Regions from separate parts of the Shewanella sp. LC6 genome, predicted to be linked through region 4. Evidence: predicted binding sites of a transcription regulator. Region 4 holds the regulator's gene; each other region holds the start of a gene.
What was found. Region 4 encodes LexA, which represses DNA repair genes until DNA is damaged. Its sites were predicted from a motif close to TACTGTATNNNNATACAGTA; they were not measured.
Positions count from the first base shown of each region.

Region 1: a site for LexA is predicted at 2,382-2,401, ahead of umuD (translesion error-prone DNA polymerase V autoproteolytic subunit). Genes of this name have one in related genera too.
Region 2: a site for LexA is predicted at 1,535-1,554, ahead of dinG (ATP-dependent DNA helicase DinG). Genes of this name have one in related genera too.
Region 3: a site for LexA is predicted at 1,956-1,975, ahead of umuD (translesion error-prone DNA polymerase V autoproteolytic subunit). Genes of this name have one in related genera too.

Region 1 covers NZ_CP043902.1:919,976-923,826, reverse strand. Annotated here, with positions in the region: gene FJD32_RS04190 (hypothetical protein) at 1-290, opposite strand, end outside; partial or broken gene FJD32_RS04185 (Y-family DNA polymerase) at 709-1,963, opposite strand; gene umuD (translesion error-prone DNA polymerase V autoproteolytic subunit) at 1,964-2,371, opposite strand; gene FJD32_RS04175 (hypothetical protein) at 2,776-3,342, opposite strand; gene FJD32_RS04170 (hypothetical protein) at 3,814-3,851, opposite strand, start outside.
Region 2 covers NZ_CP043902.1:3,134,966-3,138,816, reverse strand. Annotated here, with positions in the region: gene dinG (ATP-dependent DNA helicase DinG) at 1-1,511, opposite strand, end outside; gene FJD32_RS14150 (DNA polymerase II) at 1,652-3,851, shown strand, end outside.
Region 3 covers NZ_CP043902.1:3,821,240-3,825,090, reverse strand. Annotated here, with positions in the region: gene mobI (conjugative transfer protein MobI(A/C)) at 1-193, shown strand, start outside; gene umuC (translesion error-prone DNA polymerase V subunit UmuC) at 204-1,472, opposite strand; gene umuD (translesion error-prone DNA polymerase V autoproteolytic subunit) at 1,480-1,929, opposite strand; gene FJD32_RS17170 (3'-5' exonuclease) at 2,584-3,492, shown strand; gene FJD32_RS17165 (hypothetical protein) at 3,566-3,851, shown strand, end outside.
Region 4 covers NZ_CP043902.1:4,854,651-4,858,501, reverse strand. Annotated here, with positions in the region: gene coxB (cytochrome c oxidase subunit II) at 1-65, opposite strand, end outside; gene FJD32_RS21675 (SulA-like leucine-rich domain-containing protein) at 471-983, opposite strand; gene lexA (transcriptional repressor LexA) at 980-1,600, opposite strand; gene plsB (glycerol-3-phosphate 1-O-acyltransferase PlsB) at 1,886-3,851, shown strand, end outside.

The sequences.
Region 1 (3,851 bases), 1.1 Mb from region 4:
ATGCTGTTGAAACGTTCTACCTGATGCTCGCTCTCATGATAATCGAATCTACAGATTCCCTTCTCTTTCCATTCGGTATCAAGGCGTTCATTGAAGTCAGCTCCAGGACAAAACCCCATGAAAAGTATGTAAGAATCAGTTGGCGTGGAATTGTTTATCGCATCAATAACATACTTAGCATCAGTATCACCTTTACTATATTTTTCGTCTGCGTTCCGTTTCAGCTTGACGAGATCGGCGCGACTTATATTTCCACTTTTAATTCGATCGATTACTTTGTCGTACTTCATAAAATCTCGCTGATTAATTGAGAGCGTAACATCTTAGGATCTGAACATTATCTATAGGGCACGAATTTCTAGATATACTTGGTGGCAGCCAAATCCATGTGTATTGACACAAATTATGCTATAGGAATTTGCTTTTTTCCGGTAGCGGTTTTTTATACAGTTTGATGGGTAATCACTTGATATTTTTTAGCTTTCTTATTCGTTTACGCCCTTTTGACTGATTATTGATCTTGATTGACTACATTCTGGCCTCGTATTCAGACTAACACGCGTACCACATTTTCTTATTAGCTAGGGTAATTGCGGTTGATGACTGATAAGGCCAGAACTCTGTAGCATTACTAAAATTAGGTTAATGTTTTGATGTTGGAATTAGCTAGAGGTCATTTTGCTAACGAGGAAAGGGGGCATAACTTCGTTAGCACTTAACGATCGGCATACTTCGCCATTTAGTAGTGTATTGGGGCGTTAACAAATCCCTCCGCATTGCCCATTTTTGCTCTATGCCTTGAGCCGCGATAAACAGAGTATCACTGCCATAGCGTTGGTTAATGTGATCGAGTGTAAGCATTAGTGCCGGCTTTGCGGTGGGAGGATTGAACAAGTCTAATTGGCTGTGTTTCTCGCTCACTAAATCAATCAAACCTACGCCTATCTTGTAATAGCGTACACCTTCACGAAATAGCTTGGGTGCGGCTTCACATACTGCTTTAGTCAGCTCTATCGTACAGTTCGTCGGACAAGGGAAATGCACCACGGTTTTGTAGCTTACAGGACGCTCATCGTGGGGGGAGTTACTCGCAAATAGCAGCATCGTCTTGCAAACCGAGCCTTGCTTGCGTGATTTAGCTGCTGCAATCCCCACATGCTTACTCAGTGCTTGCAGTAACGATTCAAAATCAGTGATGCGCTCACCCATGCTTCTTGTCGAGAATATCTGCTTCTTATCAGCCCTCGCTTCATCCCACACCTTGCATACTTGGCCGTTAAGCTCTCGTACTGTCCGCTCGACTTCAATGCTGAACTGTTTACGGGCTAACCCCGCTGGCATGTTTGCTAGGTCAAACGCAGTACAGATATTCATCAGTTCAAGCTTTGCACTAATCCTGCGCCCAATCCCCCAAACATCGCCTACTGCTAGCTGCTTTAGAATAGCGGTTCGGTCTTGGTCATTGTCGATAACACAAACCCCTTCATAACCCTCAATCTTCTTAGCAGCATGGTTAGCCAGTTTTGCCAAGGTCAGGGTTTCCGCAATTCCCACACAAACAGGCAAGCGAGCTTCTTTCCAAACTGCCCGTCTTATCAATTGACCTTGAGTATGAAGACATTTTATCGCTGGATAGCAGTTCTTAAACGACAAGAACGTTTCATCGATGCTATAGACATGCTGCTCAGGCGCAAAGCGGCCAATGATATCCATCATCTTGCTCGACAAGTCAGCATACAGTTCATAATTAGATGAACACGCAATCACACCACGCTCCGCACACTGCGCTTTGACTTGAAAGTAAGGCACAAACTTCTGAATACCCGCCTCTTTTGCCTGCCTATTGGCAGCAACAATCATCCCATCATTATTACTGAGCACAACAACAGGCTTACCACGCCAATCAGGCCGGAACACTTGTTCCGCACTACAGTAAATTATTGGCATCGACTAGCGCAAACATCTACTTTTTACTCAATACAGGACTTTTACGGTGGCAACGAATAGAACGAGTGATTACGCCTTCAATACTAAACTCGTCGTATTCATGAATAATGACAGGCTGGTGTTGCTGATTAGAGGAAAGCAGTAAACGGCGGGGAATATCAATGATTTTACAGACAAACTCCCTATTTAAATTGGCTACAATGACATCGCCATTTCGCACAGTCTCGTGGCGGTCAACAATGAGAATATCACCATCAAAGATACCTACATCTTGCATCGAGTCCCCTAGGGCATAAGCCATAAAAGTTGAGCTTGGGTGGTCGACCAATAGCTCATCCAAGCTTAGACCTAGCTGAGTGTATTCAGCCGCAGGTGACTCAAAACCTGTAATGCCAGCACGGGCAGGAATAGGGATAACACGCATAGCAACGAACCACTGTTAATATATACAGTAATTATAGTCGCAGAATAGCAGCTAGCAAGATCTATTGAACGACCTCGACATAACACCATTGGTTCTTTTCTTTATCGAATGTAGCACTAATGTGCATTGGTGAAGTGTCGCCCTGCTTAGCTCTGAGCAACGCAACATCGGAAACCTCCGACAAGTCATCAATACATTGTGGCTGCGTTAGGGAGTATAAAAAACATAGCAGCATAACCGAAAATGGTTAACGCAGCTGTCGCGACAAGAACACGTATAGGTCTGAAAACCATAGGTTAGCCATCCTTAGCGCAGAATCAAAATACCATTTATCAATATGACGATAGTATAGATTTCTACCAGTGCAAGTAGAGCTAGTAATGCGTACAGTACAGTGTCCGCCTTTACTGGATCAGATCACTTAACCCTGAAACAGAATTATCACGTCCAATTGTGAGGATGTGTATCCCTGTGCTTTTCATTAAAGGTCTGACTCTCCACAACTCTGCAAGCGCATCGAATTTTTCTGATTTTGGTACAGCAACAGCTAGAACATCGGTTTGTTCAAGATGTTCAATTGTTACAAGCTGCCCTATGGCCTCCCTAATAAGAGAATATTCTTGGGATGACTTACTGCGGATTAGTGGCCCTTTCTTTGATTCAACCCTCAGCCTTTGGCCTGTTCGAAGCTCTGCAACAAGATCACCCACCCCAGAGCTTGAGCGAACAATGATTGAAGCTGCATATTTTTTATTAGAATATTTCGACTGCCAACGCTTCTGTTGAACAGGGCTTGTCCATCCGCGTTCATTCAAAAATTCAACAAGCTGAAAGTGAATAGTATTTTTTGTCCGAACCTGCGCCCCATCTATGGCCACTATAATGTCGCCCTGTACATGGCCATTCTCTATCAGAGAAATAGCGAGGCGAAGAGTGACTTCTGCTTCGGGCATTTTATCTTCAGGTAACATCTGATCTCCATCAAGAAGAGGATACTAATCCAACTCTCGGCCTAACATTCTAGCCAAAAACGCTACAATACCTCTGTGGCTGCGTTCCGGCATTCCCATACAGAAGTAATTCCTGATACTGAAAAACAACCCTATCGCGCCTGTAGCGATACCTAAATAATGACAGAGTCTAACACCACGAGCATTCAAAGCTTCAGCTCCTACAGACACATGACTTCCAGCTTCTTCAATATGTGTTTGGAAAAACCAATGGGGGACTACGTAATAGAAGATGAAAAAGGATATGAGACCAAACAACAATGCACCATACCAAGGTAATCGACTGCCGATAACGACCGAGTCAGAGATTATCTGGCTGGCATTGCTTCTGCGTCTGTATCGTCGTCCCATGACATTCATTCCCTTAATGTGGTTATTCTCGCCCTTAACCAGTAGACACTGCACTCATGTAGTGTCTACTTTTCAGAGCAACTATTTAGCTCGGGGTATTAAAGGCAAAATTGGCTCTT
Region 2 (3,851 bases), 1.7 Mb from region 4:
ATCTTAGGTAAGTAGAGCGTGGCATTATTCGGATAATCGAAAGGGGATTGCAGAGCGAGATAACGACTGCCGTCCTTTAATGATAACCCTACCTGATGGGCAAAATGGTCAAAGTTATTCAGCGCCCGCAGCGTAGCGCTACATAGCACGACGCCAGCAGCCTTTTGCCACAGCATAGATTCGAGCATAAACCCAACTTCAATCGGCGAGGCGCTAAACAGGTAATCGACCTGTTTGCCCGTGAGTAATTCAATCCAGCGGGCGAGGGGCGCGCCTTTAGTGGAATCTTCCTTTGCCATCATTTTCCAGAGCTTTTGCAGGTTTTCGAGTCGCTGCAACATAAAGCCCATCTCGGCCTGCAGCGCTTCTGCTTGATGCTTAGGAATATCGCCATCTTTTATCGCCTCGGCCAGCAATAATTGCATCTTGTTAAATTGCTTGAGGGCAAGATTAGAGGTGGCCGCGAGATTCTCGGCGGGGATTTTCAGTGCATCGGGCAATTTACCGTGTTCGAACCGATAGCGGCTCTCGGGATTGGCAAACTGTTTGGTTTGAGTGTCACAAAAGTGGGCGACTTGATTGAGCTGAGCGATTAAGTCGCCAATATGGTCCTGCATCGCCTGCGCTGGGGCGATGATGTTGTTGCTTTTTATCTGATTTTGTAACTTGGCGCTTGTCTTACCGACTTTTTCAAGCCAGTCGGCGGCGCCTCTAAGCGTTGCCTGTGCGCTAGAAAAGTCCCGGGCAACAATAGGTAAGTGGTGTGCTTCGTCAATGACGTAAAATACCTCTTCGGGATCGGGTAAAATCACCCCGCCGCCTAGCTCTAAGTCGGCAAACAGCAAACTGTGGTTGGCAATGAGCACATCCCACGTATCCACGTCCTCGCGGGCCTTGTGAAACGGGCAATTACGATGACTGGCTAGTTGCCGATGACAACTGTGTTTATCGCAGGCGATTTGTTGCCAGAGATGGTCCGGTATCGGTGTTGACAGCGTATCGATTTCACCGTTCCAGCGGCCTTCATTAAAGTCGTTGAGCAGCTCCTGCAGCATGGCAATTTGGCTGTTATCTGGCTTTGTTTGCCACATGGCCATTTGGGTACTGTTATCATCGCCGATCAGCATGGCAAGTTTGGACAAACAGACATAACGCTGGCGCCCTTTAACCAGACCAAAGCGAAAGTTTAGCCCTGATTGTTCGAGAAAAAACGGTAAGTCTTTGTGCAGCAACTGCTCCTGCAGCGCCACGGTTGCCGTAGCGATACAGACCTTTTTCTTACTCGCAAGTGCAAGCGGAATCGTGCCCAAAATATAAGACAATGATTTACCAATCCCCGTACCCGCTTCGACCACTATGATGCGTCTATCTTTGTCATAGTCGCCAGCAAGAGTCTTAGAGATTTCTGCCACCATAAAATTTTGCTCGCGGCGTGGCCTAAAATTAGGCAAAGCGGCGGCAATATCTTTATAGATAGCGCGGATCTGGTTTTTTACGTTGTCAGGTAACATGCGGCACTACTTTATCGAATTAATGCTGTACATAATAACAGTGATTGCATAGCCTAAGAAACTTTTCTGCCATTTTATGGCAATTTTATTCTGTGTCCCGAGAATCAATAAGCAGCGAGAGCCTTAGAGTGAAACCGCAGTTGAATCCCCCCGAGAGTCTGACGCCTGAAACGGCTGCGCCAGTGAGTGTACAGGGACGCGTCCTCACGCGCCATGCTATTACGCGCGGTGCAACGCTTGTGCTGCAGTATTATCTCGCCACCGTTTCAGGCCCTGTGCTGGTGGAGTTACCTGGCTCTGAGTACATTTGTTTTTGTCATCAAAGCGATATGGCGGCATTGCAATTACAAACGCCGGGGCAGGCACTGCGCTTTGTACCGCTTGCACTTAAAAGCTTTAAAAGACAATCCGTTGCGGCGATTTATGCCCAGTCGAGCAGTGTGTTTCGTCACTTACAGCGGATAGCGACGGATGCTGGCATTCCCTTATTTGAGGCGGATATCCGTCCCGAGCAGCGTTTTTTAATCGAACGTTTTGTGGCGCTCGATGTGGCATTTTTAGGGCATTTTGTCAGCAACGCTGGCATAGATGAACAATTGCTCATTTTTAGCGCTGTACGAGCAAAAGCCGTTGCACCGCAGCCGGAAATAAAATTGCGTTCAATCTCCCTCGATTTTGAATGCAGTTTTGAAGGATTACTCTATTCCGTGGCCCTTTATGGACGCGATGTGCAATCTCAGCCCTATGAAAAAGTCATTATGGTGGGTGAGCCGCAGCCTGATGCTGCAATCTACATCGAATGGGTGAACGATGAAGCGGCGCTTATCCATCGTCTCATCGCTTGGTTTACTGAGTTTGATCCCGATGTGATCATTGGTTGGTCGGTGGTGACCTTTGATTTGGCCTTGTTATATCGGCGTGCGTTGCTGCACCGGATCCCGCTGCGTATCGGCCGCGGTGGCGCGTTTCTCGAGTGGAAGGTCGAGAATAAATTTCGGCCTGAAACCTTAAGTTTACCGGGGCGAGTGGTGCTCGATGGTATCGATTGGTTAAAGGCGGCCTTTTACCAATTCGAGCGCTTCTCCTTGGAGTTTGTCGCCCAAACGCTACTCGGTGAAGGCAAAGCGATCCATGATGTAGAAAATCGAGCGCAAGAGATTGATGCGCTATTTACCGAAAATAAACAAGGGCTTGCACATTATAATCTGACCGATAGTCGCTTAGTGTGGGATATCTTTGAACATACTCAATTGTGGGATTTTGCCCTCGCTCGCGCCGAATTAACGGGGTTAGAACTGGGGCGCGTAGGTGCCTCGGTAGCCGCATTTAACCATTTGTATCTACCGCATTTACATAGGGCTGGCTTCGTCGCGCCCGCAGAGCCTGCTAGCCAAGGGATAGAAAGCCCTGGTGGTTATGTAATGGATTCTGTCCCGGGTTTTTATCAACATATTTTAGTGTTTGACTTTAAAAGCCTTTACCCATCGATTATCCGGACTTTTTTAATTGATCCTAAGGGCTTGATTGAAGGTTTGGATGACGAGGAGGGATCGGCATTAGCTGAGCCTGAAACCGTTGCCGGTTTTTTGGGCGCGCGGTTTAACCGACATCAACCGATCCTGCCAAAACTTATCCAAAATCTCTCCGAACAACGCGAAAAAGCCAAGCGGGAGGCGAATGCGCCTTTATCGCAAGCGATTAAAATCATTATGAATTCGCTTTATGGGGTTTTGGGTTCCCAAGGCTGCGTGTTCCATGATGCGAAACTGGCAAGCTCCATCACCATGCGCGGTCATCAAATCATGAAGCAAACTCGCGCGTGGATTGAGGACATGGGCTACCAAGTCATTTATGGAGATACTGACTCCACCTTCGTTTATTTAGGCCCTGAGCCAGATCTCAGTGATATTAATGCCTTAGGTAAGCAGATTGCCGCGCGAATGAATCAGCAATGGCAAAGTAAAATTGCGCAGGAGTTTCAGCTAGAAAGTTTTCTCGAACTACAGTTTGAACGCCACTACGAGCAGTTTTTTATGCCGACCCTGCGGGGCTCGGAGGAGGGGAGTAAGAAGCGTTATGTCGGTGCTTGGCGCAATCGAAATGGAGTGCTGGAAATCACTTTTAAGGGGATGGAGCAGGTTCGCAGTGATTGGAGCCCTTTGGCGCGTAAGGTACAAGCTGAACTCTATGAGCGCATGTTTAACCAAAGGGATATTAGTGGTTATTTAACGGATGTGATTGCTGAGCTGCTGGCTGGTAAACGCGATGATGAGCTGGTATTTAGCAAACGCATGCGCCGTAATTTAGATGAATACACGGCCAAGTCTTCTCCCCATGTGA
Region 3 (3,851 bases), 1.0 Mb from region 4:
AGGCAAGCGCGTGGTATTTAGCAAGGGGCTGCGTATCTCAAAGACGAAGCTGAGATACTCATTTTTGGACTGCCAAGGTTTGGCCAAAGAATGGGAGTTAGCGCTGGCCATGGAGAAAGAAGAATTCTTCAGTGATATTCGACGCCAAGTTGATAAGCTCAACATGCTGCGTCGCAGAGTGAATGCCTATTGAGTTAACTGCGCTACTTCACTCGCGGCAACTGGTCCCAGCGTGTTGTGTAGGCGGGAGACAAATGTTCTCGCTTCATCGACCAATCTTTCTTCGTACCTTGTCCAGCAAAGAAAACCTTTCCGGCACCGCTTTGGTTAATGGTGTCCAATACAGACATTAACTGCTGGCTATTGGAGCGGGTCGATACGTCATCGAATAGTCCTGGTTGAAACATGCCTGGATCGTAAAAGTCAGACAGCATGACGCCCGCTTTGGCATAACGAAAACCATCCTTCCAAATTCGCTTGAGTAAGTGATTGGCCAGCTCGATAAAATCCCGCGTATCGCAACTGGGGATCAGTAACTCACCGGATGCGGAATTGCTGTACTGCGGCTCGTTGTCCTTAAAGGGGCTGGTTCGTATAAACACGGTCATCACTTTGGCTTGCTGCTGTTCTTTGCGTAGCTTCTCAGTGGCGCGGGTTGCGTATTCACATACGGCCTCACGTAACAATTCAAATTGCGTTACTTTTGCGCCAAATGAACGGCTACAGACGATTTGCTTCTTAGTTGGCGGGATCTCTTCAAGTTCAATGCACGACTCACCATTGAGCTCTCTGACGGTTCTCTCTAAAACCACCGAAAACTGGTCTCTGATAGCTCTAGGAGAGGCATTGGCGAGGTCTAAGGCTGTGGTGATACCCAACGCATTTAAACGCTTAGAAAGCCGTCTACCAACGCCCCAAACATCATCAACTGGGACTAATGAGAGCAATCGACGTTGCCGATCTGGATTGGTCAGGTCTACAACCCCTTGAGTGGCTGGATACTTCTTGGCTGCATGGTTAGCCAGTTTGGCGAGTGTTTTAGTCGGTGCAATGCCTACACAAACGGTGATCCCAATCCAGTGGCCTATGCGCTCTCGCACTTGTTGTCCGAACTCGACAAGAGATATGGCAGACTCAATACCGGTTAAATCCAAAAACGCTTCGTCAATAGAGTAAACCTCTACTCGTGGTGCCATCTCCTCCAAAGTGCGCATCACTCGACTGCTCAAATCTGCATACAGAGCGTAGTTGGACGAAAATGCCAAAATGCCATGGCGCTGCATTTCAGATTTGATCTGAAAGACGGGTACGCCCATTTTTATACCGAGTAACTTAGCTTCACGCGACCGTGCAACCACGCAGCCGTCATTGTTGGACAGCACCACAACCGGCGTATCCTTTAAATCAGGACGAAACAGCTTCTCACAACTGGCGTAAAAGTTGTTGCAGTCCACCAAGGCAAATACAGGCATGGGATCGTCACGACTTACGGCGCATGTTTCGCACCACATTGGTGACCACACCAAATATCTCTAACTCTGTCCCTTCAGGAATATGAATGGGCTCATACGCCTGGTTTCTTGGGATCAGCATGACGCACGGCCTTAGTTGAAGCTCCTTTACCGTGAGTTCACCATGGATACCTGCGATGACAATGTCACCGTGTTCGGCTTGGACAGAGCGATCAACCACCAAAATATCATCTGGGTGAATCCCGGCATCAATCATTGAATCACCTTCAACACGCACAAAGAACGTTGCAGCCGGTCGCTTGATGCACAGCTCGTTGAGGTCGAGCGTTTGCTCAACATAATCCTGCGCTGGTGAGGGAAAACCAGCAGAAACACGTTCCATGAACAATGGAATACGAAGGCGCTTGGCTTTGATGAAGGCAAGTGCGCCGCTACGGCCTATCAGCGAGACACTCATGACGAACCTCGAAAAATCGCAATTGATACTGTTTGTTTATACAGTATCTAATGCTATGCTGATTTCTACAAGTAAAATTGTAGGTAAAACTGTAGTTGTTCGAGTAAGACGCTGTGTTGTCGGTGATTTCTTTTTTGTGTTGAAAAGCTTGATGTGGGGGATCGCTCGCCCTCGTCAAAGCCTGCAAGGCTTGGACAATACTGCTTCTGCCTACTGCTCTTGTTTCTGTTACTGATCCTGTTACTGCTACTGGTTAACGCATGGGTCAAGTAACCGTCAAACAAGGCTTATTGAACCCTTTGCAAAGGGTTTAAAAACAGTTAGTAAAATTCTGCTTCGTATTGAATTTACTGGCTTAAAGCGAAGTTAGGAGCACCATTAAAATGCTCAGTCGAACTCGGTTCAAGCCTTTTGCAACCGTTTGAAAAGGGGTTGGCTAAGCCATACGTAAAGGGTATCGGTAAGGGTTACCTAAAGGGTTTAGCTAAGGCTTTCTGAAAGGCTTAGTCAAAGCCTTTATACATGGGTTCACCCAGTAGAAAGAAAAAAAAACGCTGAGGTATCCAAGGTGCATTTTGTACAAATGCGTTTATAAACGGACAGGGCACAGTGAAATAACCCAAAGCGAACAATAGAATTGAAGAGGAACTATCAATGACAAGAGCCCCTGCGCCATTTCCGCTAGAGCGCCTCGCGGATATCCCAGACAGACCAGAAGATTTTAGATTGCTGGAGCGCATTCCATTAACGCGTGAGCCGCAGACTTGGCCACTTGAACTTTCTCCTATGGTCGGTGATGAACAACCGATGGTGCTGCTCGATACAGAGACAACCGGACTGTCTGCTGATGACGAGTCCATTATTGAGCTTGGTATGGTTAAGGTGCTTTACAGCCCATCGGCTCAGCGGATTGTGTCGATTGTTGATGTGATCAGCTTGTATGAAGATCCCGGCAAGCCAATCCCCGAGCTGATTACCGAGTTAACCGGTATCACCGATGATATGGTGCAAGGCCAGCACATTGATGATTCACTGGTAGCGAGTTGGTTATCCGATGATCCGCTGGTGGTCGCGCATAATGCTCAGTTTGATCGTCCTTTCTTTGAAAAGCGGTTTGCCGCATTAGGCCATCTATCTTGGGCCTGTTCAGCCAGTGGCATAGATTGGAAAGCACTGGGCTTTGAAAGTCGAAAGCTTGAGTACCTGCTGCTTCGCTTAGGTTGGTTTTATGAAGGACACCGAGCTGCAACCGATTGTTTGGCGATGGCTTGGTTGTTCCATTTGTTGCCCGAGTCTGTTGCAAACTTGTTGTCTGAAGCAGATAGGCGAACTGTGTTAGTTCGTGCGTTTGGTGCGCCGTTTGACGTAAAGGACTATTTAAAAGAGCGCGGTTACCGCTGGCATGACGGTGTTAAAGGTGCCAACAAACATTGGTGGCGCGAAATCAGCGAAGACGAGTTGCCGCAGGAACAAACTTACCTGGATGATTTGTATCATCGTGGCTCAGAACATGCCCACTATGACTACAAAGATGCCCGCAATCGATTTAAAGCTTTGTCATAGCCTCTTGCATATTTGAAAATCTCTGGAAAATGGAAAGTGAACTCATGGTTTAACCAATAAGAGGAATCTTTCCATGTACCAAGACACCTACATTAAATACTGGGGCGAAATCTTCATCTCTGCCCGCATCATTGAATTTGGCATCACGTTCGAGCGCTTTCTTAAAGATCCATGGAAGCACTTGATGTCCTGTGGCCAAGAGTCTGCCCCAGACGCGATTGCTGAAGGGATGCTGCCATTGCTACCAGCCCAGGCAGAAGTTGCTAGGCGCATTCGGGAAAGTGAGCAACGAGTCCCGATGTCTACAGAGTCGGACAAAGGGGGATCTCATCGCGGTAACATCGTGGTGCCACTGGTTC
Region 4 (3,851 bases):
ATGTCTGCTGCGGCCAACGGTGGGGCGAATAGCACCACGAGTAAACAATACAACCATTGCTTCACAAGACTTCTCCTCTGCTAATTGCAAATAGCAACTACAAAGAAGAGCAACACAGTAAGTCTCAACTCTATGCAAACTCTTCAGTTCCCAAAAAAGTGTTTCTGACTTCAACGTGCGTTGGCGGCTTACTTATGATCAAGTATTGTTACTGCTGGTATTAGCCACACTGGCACATACTGCTGAATAAACCCATTATTCTCAATTTTTGTGGGCGAGCGATATTCGAAAATAACGCGATATTTCTGCCTAAACAGGCGATATATCATGTGCGCCTAAATCAAACATACTTGCTGTTTAAAAATTGATCAAGATCACTTCTTTTTCTAATTGTCTGAAAAATTGCCAAAAAAAAGCCTCACATTCACAGGTGAGGCGGCTTTCAAGGCTAAATACGGTGTGAAAAATTTTTAATGAACAGAGCTGAAAAATGCGGGTTGAGTAAATTTAGTCGATTGGGTGAGATTGGTGCTAGAAGGTTGGTCATTCGTTGAACCTTCAAGCACGATACCCATTGCACGTGCGCTCTTTGCTACAATTTGTAGGCGACGATTATCGCGAGTATCTAGGGCGTTAATCCAAGTAATCACTGCGCTAGATGTGCCACTGGTTAAGGCTTTTTCCATCGCCCAAAGGGTTTCGACCTCATCTTTTGCGTGAACCAATAGTACGCGATCCATACGCACACCTGCGTTTGCTAATAGCTGCTTGTAGCCAATACTAGGTGGGTTGATGAGCACTATCCATCTTCCCTGTTGGCTCAGTTGGGCAAGTTGTTTGCTCAGCTGTGTCAGCTCTTGGCGCCCTTGGCTCTGAGTTGGCATAGTGACTATTGATGTATGCTGCCAGTCGGTCTCTGTATCTCGAACCGTATCGAGCCATAAACCGGGGTGACGCGGGGCATTACCTAATAGTTTGTTCATAGCCAATCTCCATTGCGGATCACCCCTACGGCGAGCCCTTCAATTGTTAGACTTTGGAAACTCAAATCGACTTTAATCGGTGAATAGTCTTCATTCTCGGCATGTAGGTAGACAAAATTACCTTTTTTTTCAAAGCGTTTTACGGTTACATCATCGTCAACGCGAGCAACAACAACTTGTCCATTGCGCGCTTGTTGTACTTTATGAACGGCAAGCAGGTCACCCTCAAGGATGCCGATATTCTTCATACTGTCGCCTTTTACGCGCAGCAGGAAATCGGCAGCAGGGTGGAACATGCTGGGGTCGACTTGGTAATACTGTTCGACATGCTCTTGGGCGAGAATCGGTTCACCCGCTGCCACTTGGCCGATAAGTGGCAAGCCTGTTTCGCGGTTATCTTCTTCCTCTACAGGGAGACGGATCCCGCGGGAAGTACCAGGCATGATCTCGATGCAGCCTTTTTTCGCCAATGCCTTAAGGTGTTCCTCTGCGGCATTTGCACTTTTAAAACCCAAACGGGTGGCAATTTCGGCCCGAGTGGGTGGCATGCCAGTCTCGGCAATATTACGTTTAATCAACTCTAAAATTTCGGCTTGGCGTGGCGTCAACGGTCTCATGGTCTTTCCTGTTTTTCTATACAGTTACTGTTAGTATATACAGTATTATTGGTAGTGCAAGTATTAACCACTTTTAACTTGGTCAGCTAGATCTGCAAATAACCGTAATCGTCATCTATGGGGTGAATGCCATTTGCACGGTATCAATAAATGGTGTCGCCTAAAGTGCGTTACTAAGTCATTAAAATCAGCAGCTGAATCCTGCATCTTTAGGTTGTTTGGGTATATTCTCTAGAATCTGGTATTCTATGGGGCTAATGAACGTACTTACATTGCATAAGAATAATGCCTAAACAAGACTCTCTTTGGTTGAAATCATTACGTTGGATCCAAAAGCACTTAGTGCACACTATTGTTGTGCCACAGGATCCCTTTGCCGATCTGAATCTGGATGCCTCCAGACCGCTTGCTTATGTAATGAAAACAGAATCCCTGAGTGATATTGCTGCGTTAAGCGAGATCACCACGAAACTTGGTTTGCCAAGCCCTTACGAGCCGCTGGTGGTGAATGGCGTTGTGGCGCCACGGGTGGTATGCCTTGAAGGTCGTAAGCCTTTATTTGGTGAACGCGCCAGTAATGAGCCATTCCTCGAATGTTTTATGCGTTTGTTGGCCGTCCATAAGGAAAAGCCAGAGTTAGATATCCAGCTGGTGCCTGTGAGTCTGTATTGGGGTCGTACTCCGGGTAAAGAAGACGACACCATGAAGGCGGCAGTGCTTGAGCGCGAGAACCCTACTTGGTTACGCAAGTGTTTGATGATCTTATTCTTAGGTCGTCATAACTTTGTGCAATTTTCTAATGCGGTATCGCTGCGTTACATGGCCGACGAACATGGTACCGATATGGGCATTGCCCATAAATTGGCTCGAGTAGCGAGAGTACATTTCCGCCGCCAACGTAAGGTGATGACGGGGCCTGTGTTGCCTAATCGTCAGGCGTTATTCCATTCCTTGCTGAAATCTGAATCCTTACGCAAGGCGATTCAGGAAGAAGCCGCGAGCAAGAAGATTTCTGAAACCCAAGCGCGTGAAACGGCAATTGAATATCTTGATGAAATTGCGGCGAATTATTCCGATAGTCTCGTACGTATTGCCGAGCGCTTTTTAACGTGGTTATGGAACAAGCTCTACAGCGGTATTAACATCAAAGGTGCCGAGCATATTCGGCAGTTACACCACGATGGTCATGAGATTGTGTATGTGCCCTGCCATCGCAGCCATATGGATTACCTGCTGTTATCTTACATTCTGTATTACCAAGGTATGGTGCCACCGCATATTGCTGCGGGTATCAACCTAAACTTCTGGCCTGCGGGGCCGCTGTTCCGCCGTGGCGGGGCTTTCTTTATTCGCCGTAGTTTTAACGGCAACAAACTCTATACGGCCGTGTTCCGTGAATACCTCGATCAGCTGTTTGCTAAGGGATATTCGGTTGAGTATTTCTCTGAAGGTGGCCGTTCTCGTACCGGTCGTCTATTGGCGCCGAAAACGGGCATGATCGCTATGACGATCAACAGTGTGTTGCGTGGTATCGAACGCCCAGTCACCTTAGTGCCTGTGTATTTAGGCTACGATCACGTGATGGAAGTGGCGACCTATCACAAAGAGCTAAGCGGTAAGAAAAAACAGAAAGAATCTGTATGGCAAGTCTTTGGTGCTATTCGTAAATTAGGTAATTTTGGCCAAGGTTATGTCAACTTTGGTGAGCCGATTACATTGCAAAATTTCTTGAATGAAACGGCACCAAACTGGCGCAGTGAAGTGGCTGATGATCCTGAGCAAAAACCGACTTGGTTAACCCCAGCGGTGAACGTGTTAGCAAATCGGGTGATGACGCGGATTAACGACGCCGCTGCCGCCAGCTCTATTACCTTGACCAGTTTAGTGTTGTTGGCGTCGGAGCAAAATGCCTTAGAGCGTTGTTTGCTCGAGCGTCAGTTAGATTTATACCTGACCCTGCTTAAGCGTGTGCCTTACACGTCGTTTACGTCGGTTGCCGAAGGTGATGGCAAGCACTTAGTACAACAAGGATTAGAGCTGAACAAGTTCTCCATCAACGCCGATCCTTTGGGTGAGATAGTGTCAATTGATGAAAAACAAGCGACGTCAATGACATACTATCGCAATAATATCATTCACTTATTTATTATTCCGTCATTAATTGCCAGCTGTTTAATCAATAATAAACAGATTTCAAGAGCGCAAATCCTTGGGATAGTGAACGACTTTTATCCGTTATTGAAGGCGGAGT